Regions from separate parts of the Ruegeria sp. CDSA033 genome, predicted to be linked through region 1. Evidence: riboswitches for the same ligand, from Rfam matches in the RefSeq annotation. Region 1 holds a riboswitch; each other region holds the start of a gene.
What was found. Region 1 has a riboswitch for cobalamin ahead of AC2FLA_RS10765 (hypothetical protein). Riboswitches for the same ligand answer to the same signal wherever they lie in the genome.
Positions count from the first base shown of each region.

Region 2: it holds a riboswitch for cobalamin, as region 1 does, so the genes downstream of both, AC2FLA_RS21885 (metal ABC transporter ATP-binding protein) here and AC2FLA_RS10765 (hypothetical protein) in region 1, are expected to answer to the same signal.
Region 3: it holds a riboswitch for cobalamin, as region 1 does, so the genes downstream of both, AC2FLA_RS16825 (DUF1636 family protein) here and AC2FLA_RS10765 (hypothetical protein) in region 1, are expected to answer to the same signal.

Region 1 is NZ_JBXWQI010000006.1:145,406-147,664, reverse strand. Features, by position in the region: gene AC2FLA_RS10770 (alpha/beta hydrolase family protein) at 1-626, opposite strand, end outside; cobalamin riboswitch at 771-990, shown strand; gene AC2FLA_RS10765 (hypothetical protein) at 1,075-1,482, shown strand; gene AC2FLA_RS10760 (protein-tyrosine phosphatase family protein) at 1,490-1,987, opposite strand; gene AC2FLA_RS10755 (DNA polymerase III subunit gamma/tau) at 2,145-2,259, shown strand, end outside.
Region 2 is NZ_JBXWQI010000040.1:25-2,283, reverse strand. Features, by position in the region: gene AC2FLA_RS21890 (metal ABC transporter permease) at 1-689, opposite strand, end outside; gene AC2FLA_RS21885 (metal ABC transporter ATP-binding protein) at 682-1,440, opposite strand; cobalamin riboswitch at 1,670-1,880, opposite strand; tRNA gene AC2FLA_RS21880 (tRNA-Met) at 2,207-2,259, opposite strand, start outside.
Region 3 is NZ_JBXWQI010000014.1:50,438-52,696, reverse strand. Features, by position in the region: gene cobW (cobalamin biosynthesis protein CobW) at 1-473, opposite strand, end outside; gene AC2FLA_RS16825 (DUF1636 family protein) at 470-859, opposite strand; cobalamin riboswitch at 944-1,153, opposite strand; tRNA gene AC2FLA_RS16820 (tRNA-Cys) at 1,440-1,513, opposite strand; gene AC2FLA_RS16815 (protein-L-isoaspartate O-methyltransferase family protein) at 1,741-2,259, shown strand, end outside.

The DNA.
Region 1 (2,259 bases):
CCGATTTCCGGCACGTAGCTCAGCGCAGCGGTGCACCATTTGCGCCACTGCCAGTAGACACGCGCCGGGAGGTCCGAGCCGAACCCAAGTGCCTTGCCCGGCAGGTATCCCAATGCCTTAACCAGCAATGGCGGGTGGGCATACCAGAACATTGTCGCCAGTGCGCGATACGGCCAGGGGTGGTCGGATACCGTCACCAAACCTGAACAGACACAGATCATCCGGTCGATCTGCTCAATATCGGGCTGAATTGGCCCCAGCATTCCACCCACCGAATGGCCAATGCTCCACTGCTGGGCGGCGGGAAATCTGCGCCGCATTTCGGCGCGAGCAGCGGGCATGTCGATCAACGCCCAGTCAGCCATCGTGGCCTGCGAATCGCGCAGGCGCCCGCGTAGAGAGTGGCCAAAATCGCGATAGTCATAGGTCAGACAGGCCATACCCTGTTCTTCCACCAACCACCGCGCAAAATGCTGGTAATAGTCGCGCGGTACGCCTGTGGCGGCATGGACTACAACCGCCACATCAGGTGCCGAGGCAGGCATATACAGCCGTGCCGACAGTTCGGCGTCTCCGGCAGAAAACGTGAAATCTTCGGTCAAAACGACCGGAGTGTTGTCCAACATGGTGCCCTCGCAAGCATCTGAACTATTCGGTTCACATATGGCATATCGGCGCTTTTGCGCGACTGGAGTCAACAGATTTTCAAAGTGACCAAGCGTCCACTTGAACGATGGAAAACAGCCCGCTTGACTCAAGCCACTTACAACCGCTAGCGATGAGGTGATGGTTCTCGTCCTTATATTGGGGCGGGATGAAAAGGGAACTCGGTGCGGTCCAGCCCGGCAATGCCGGAACGGACCAAGGCCGCGACTGCCCCCGCAACTGTAAGCGGTAAGCAATGCCGAAATACCACTGGCCGAAAGGCTGGGAAGGTCGGCAAAGCAATGACCCGCAAGTCAGGAGACCTGCCATCAAAGTAAAAACCGAAACTCGGGCGGGGTGTCCGGGCAGGTCTTCAGTACGCTGAGTTCCCTGTTCCACGTCCCCCGCTCACCGCGCGGAGGGCGCATTATGATCTGGAAGACAACGACCCACGAATTCACCGCCACCCTGTGCCAGAAAACGGGGAAAACCTGCCCCGCATTGGCCCAAATGGCTCGGGCCTTGGCCGAGGCGATGGCAACAGCACAACCAATGACGACCAGCGAATTTGAGGTGGACGGCTCCAGCGAACTGACCCATTGCGATGAGGGTTGCACCGCACGGTTTCGCGCCAGCCCGGCCCGGATCAGGGTCTATTGCGGGACAAACACAGGCGACTCAGCCGACACGTTGGACGAATACGCCGATATGATGTTCGGCCCTGACTTTTCCACTCTGCCTGCTGGTGTTTTGGCGGCCTTGCCTTGCGCCATGCTTCAGGCATCGGCCCTTGCACCGCGTCCATCGCATCAGGTTGTTCAACAAGCCACGGCCTGATCCTAGTTCACCGATCGCTCTGGGCCGGTTTCATGGCCCAAGCCTTCTGCTCATCCGTTTCCACCGCGCATGGTCGGGCCAAGCGCAGCCGGTTTAGCGCGTGGTTTGGATCTTCGCCACATTCCACCATGAGCCTCAGCGCGACCATCCCCGACCGCCCACAACCGCCACGGCAATGCACCAGCACGCGTCCACCGTCGGACAGAACCTGCCGGGCGGCTGCGCTGGCTTGGGGCCAAAGAGTTTCGATTGGCTGGGGCGGCGCGCCAAAGTCCTCGACCGGAAGATGCACCCAGGTAGCGGGTCTGCTTTGAACGTCTCTACCAAAACTGCCTGCACCGACCGGCTGCATCTCGGCCTCAGTGGTCATTGAAATCACCAGATCGGGGTTCCAGTCCTGTATCACCCTTAGATCGTCCACATACCCACCGCCGCCGCCAGGCAAAGGGGACAGCGCCAAGGTGCCTGAGCCAACAGGCAGCGCGTAGATTGCAAATTTTGCCAAAGCTTATGCTCCTACTGCCACCAGCCCACCAAATTTTGACAGCCGGTTTATCCCGCTTACAGACGCTGTCCAAACCGAAATTCCACAAAGGCTGCTGTGGACGTGGGCGGCCCGGGTCTCTACGCTACATTTCTGACACGAATCTGACAGAGCAGACATGACCGAAACGCCCAGCCCCGCCTATCAGGTTCTTGCCCGCAAGTACCGCCCTGAAACCTTTGCAGATCTGGTTGGACAGGACGCAATGGTGCGCACGCTAAAAAACGCGTTCG
Region 2 (2,259 bases), on a different contig from region 1:
AAGCCCAGGACCAGTTGCCCGGTGATCGTACTGGCCCAATAGCGCGCGGCGGTCGCAGGCAGGATCATGAGGCCAACGGCCATCAACGTTCCCAGTGTTTTGAACGCGGCCAGCAGGTTCAGAACCAACAGCAGCATAAAACCCTGATCTACCAACCACGGTCGGCGCGTCTGCGTTTCGAAGAAAACCGGATCACAGGTGCTGACAATCAGCGGACGAAGCAGAACGGCGAATGCCAGCAATGTTACTGTCGCCACCCCGCCGACAAGGACCATCGACGCGTCGTCGATCCCAAGGATTGATCCAAACAGGAAGCTTTTTAGTGGAACTGCGGACCCTGCTGCAGACAGGATAAAGATACCTACCGCCAATGCGATCAGATACAGCGAGGCAAGGCTGGCATCGCTGCGCAGGATCGTCCGGCGTGCGAGAAAGGCGGTCAAAATGGCGACGCCAACACCCGCGATAAGCCCTCCGACCAGCAGTGACATGACCGACAGGCCCGCGGTGACAAAGCCGATGACAATGCCAGGGGTAATCGCATGGGCCATGGCCTCACCAGCCAGCGATAGGCGACGCAGAACAAGAAACGCGCCTACCGGCGCGACCGATGCCGAGAGGACCGTGGTTGCCACAAAAGCGCGACGCATGAAGGCAAAGCTCCACATTTCTGCGATCAGGTCATACATTGGCGTGCTCCGCTGTTGAATGGGTGCCACGGAACATCCAAGACGCCTGACTTTCCGAGAGGTATCCTTGTGCAACCAGCCGGTCTGGTGTCAGAACGTCATTCACCGGTCCGTGGGTCGCCTCTTGCCCGCCCAAAAGCAGCGCGTGGCTGCAATAATCCAGCACCGAGGAAAGATCGTGCACCACCAAAACCACCGCACGCCCCTCATCGCGCCATCGGCGGATAATCGACAACAGATGTGCTTCGGTACTTTGGTCGACTGCGGCAAACGGTTCATCCAACAGGATCAGCGGCGCGTCCTGCATGATAACCCGCGCAAACAGCGCGCGCTGCAGTTGCCCTCCCGACAGCATATGCAGAGGCCGGTCAGCGATATCCAGTACCCCGGCCTCATCCAGCGCTGCAGCCATCCGGTTGCGCGCGGCGGCGTCCAGCCCGGTACGATAACCAAACCCGCGCCAGGCACCCATCGCAGCAAGATCCCTCACACGGATGGGAAATCGGCGGTCGAACTCTGTCATCTGCGCCAGATACCCGATGTCACCAGGACGGCCCTGCGGCCAAGTCAAATTGCCCGAAAGAGGATCCATCAAGCCCAGCAGCATCTTTACAAATGTGCTCTTGCCCGACCCGTTCGCACCAAGAACGGCGAGGGTCGTTCCGGCCGCGATATCCATGGAGAGGCGGTGAAACAATGTCAGGTCGCGGTAGCCCAACGTCAGATCGCGGATTTGTAAAACGGCCGACATCAAATCACCGCGTAAATCGCGAGCCACAAGAGCGCCGACAGCGCCAGAGCCCCCGCGACCAGGACCGGAACGCTGAATTCTGTCAGACACTTACCCCTTTGGGTGTCAGCTTTTTGCAATGACAACGGCAACGCCTCCTGTGTTTGGACAGGGGCAAAGCGAGCGCAAGGTCGTGCACGGTACGGACCGCTTGAAACATTGTCATCTCCCTCTGGGACACCCCGCCCAGGTTCATAAATTTCGGATGGCAGGTCTCCTGACTTGCGGGTCAAAGCTATCCCGATCCTTCCCAGGCTATTGCCCAGTGGACGATCTCGGGTCGCTCGCCGCCTACAGTTGCGGGGGCAGTCACGGAATTGGCCTTTTTACAGAACCGCACCGTATTCCCTTTTATCCCTGACCGCAGAATACAGTCGGGAACCATCGCGAGGACAAAATACGAATTGATTTGATTCGACAAGAGCACGAACTTGCGCGGGGTGGCTATTCGTTCCAGTCGCTGCTCGACGATGGAGGGGGTGCGGTAGACGTGAGGCAACGGTGGATACTACACTGCCCCGCTTCTTGTAGCTTCAGACGCACGCCAACAGTCTTTTTGACTGTTTTTATTCTGCCCGTTTTTTTTGTTTGCGCTTAGGATTTTTGTTTGCGCTTAGGAATTGTGTCTTTGACCTTACGTTTATTCGCCTGACAGGGCGCAGATGTTAAACAATTGATTTATTTGATCAATTGCAGTCTGGCTGTGGTGTTTTGGGTTATCTGCCGCTGGTTGCGGGAGTAGGATTTGAACCTACGACCTTCAGGTTATGAGCCTGACGA
Region 3 (2,259 bases), on a different contig from region 1:
TCAGCCAGGCGCTGGGCGTCCACGGCTTCGACATTTGGTGCGAAACGCCCAGCGGCGACGGCCTCGGCGTCCGCCAGAGCGATCACACCATCAACGGTGATTTTCGAGCGGATATCGGGCCAATCAAACGCCTTGAGCAGCGGCTTGGGCAGGGCGAGACCGGACGTTTCGATCAGGATGTGATCGGGGCGCGGCTCCAGCGCCATCAGCGCCTCAATGGTCGGGATGAAATCATCGGCTACGGTGCAGCAGATGCAGCCATTGGCAAGTTCCATGATGTTTTCCGCCGGGCAATCCGGAATGGCGCAGGATTTCAGGATATCGCCATCCACACCCACATCACCAAACTCGTTGACGATAACGGCCAGGCGCTTGCCCTGCGGATTCTGCATCAGGTGTTTGACCAGCGTGGTTTTGCCCGAGCCCAGAAAGCCGGTGATCACAGTGACGGGGAGTTTTTCAAGGTTGCTCATTTCAGGGCTCCAATCGGGGGAATGCGGGCCGCACAGTTTTTGCGGAAATGTTCGGGGCGTTCGCGCCATTTCACCAGACCGTCTTCAGCGGCTAGATACTTGGTGACGCCTTCAACGATGGTCTCGACATGGTCGGTCTCGTCGAGGTTTTCATAAACGAAGGTCCATCGGGACGGGCCGCCACGCAAAACGATCGAGCATCCCTGACCACAGTTCGACAGACATTCCACCGGTTTCAGGTCGACGCCGTCCGGCAAGCCAGCCTGTTCAAGTGCTTTATGCAGCAAAGTGCCGGGTCGCTGGGCGTCATCTTCGATAGGTAACCCACGGCGGCATGTCGTGCAGACCAGCAACTCGACTGGTGCGGTCTCGGTCACGTCTCTCATCCCCCTCATCCTTTATACGGGGGACGGGGTTTCATGCGGGCCACGCGTCTGCACATGGACCCGACACCGGAACACCCCGCCCGGTTTCAACTTCGGGTGCTGGCAGGTCTCCCGGCTTGCGGATGTCAGAGGCGAGCCTCTGTTGGATGTCCCGCCTTCCCGGCCTATTAGGCCAGTGGCTTTGGGCACCCTCTCCGGTCACGGTCGCGGGGGCGGCTGTGCTTGGCGGAATAACCGCTGGCACATTCCCTTTTCATCCATCCGGGGATGGACACCAACGCATGCGACATGCGGCACGGGCAGGGGGCTTGTCAAGCACGACTGGGGTTTGAAAACCCGCTACGTCAGAAAAGCGACTTGCCGAAGTCAGTCAGCGGCATCCGATGCGATCCGATCACGCAGCGAGGCGCAATTCAGCCCGGCCGTCGCAGATGATTCAGCACTTCTCGGTTTGGCAATCAAGTAGTGCGGTTGTGTAAATGGAATCGCTGGACCCGCAATCGCAACATGCATCTGATACTGAACTTTAGGCGTCCGAAATTGCGAAAGCAGCGCAGAAAGCTAAGTGCTTGGAAATAAATGGAGGCGAGTACCGGAATCGAACCGGTGTACACGGATTTGCAATCCGCTGCGTCACCACTCCGCCAACTCGCCTTTTCAAGTAAAATCAAATACTTGCCGTGGTGTGATCGGCGTTTTAGCAGCTTTCGACAGGAGCGTCCAGAGGGGGGAGCGCAAATTTCAGGGCCGGGTGCCAACTTAGTCTTTGGTTGCGACGTTGTATCTTGTGAAGATTGGAAAGTTTCCGTGTCTGGGCCGTTGCCGGTTTTTCAAGGATGTGGCAGAACTCAATCACCCAAGGGAGCAAGATGAGCGATCCAATGACAGATTTCGCAGCCCGCCGCCGGACGATGGTCGATACGCAGATACGTCCTTCTGATGTCACGAAGTTTCCCATCATAGACGCGATGCTGACCGTCAAGCGCGAGAATTTCGTGCCGGATGCACAGCGCGAGGCGGCTTATGTCGAGGGATTGATCGAACTGGGTGATGGGCGCTGCATGTTGGAGCCGCGGACCCTGGCTAAGATGCTGGACATATTAAATATCTCCAACGACGAGTCGGTTTTGGATATCGCTCCGGCCTTGGGGTATTCGACCGCCGTTGCCGCGCGCATGGCACAGCTGGTTGTTGCCGTAGAGGAAGACGAAAATCTGGCGGCCGAATCTCAGTCTATCCTGATGGAGGCGGAGGCAGACAATGCGATTGTCCATGTAGGCCCGCTTGAACAAGGTGCCCCCGAACATGGGCCTTATGACGTGATCATGATCCAGGGTGGTGTGGAACAGGTTCCGGATGCTTTGATCGCACAGCTTAAGGATCATGGGCGAATTGCCTGC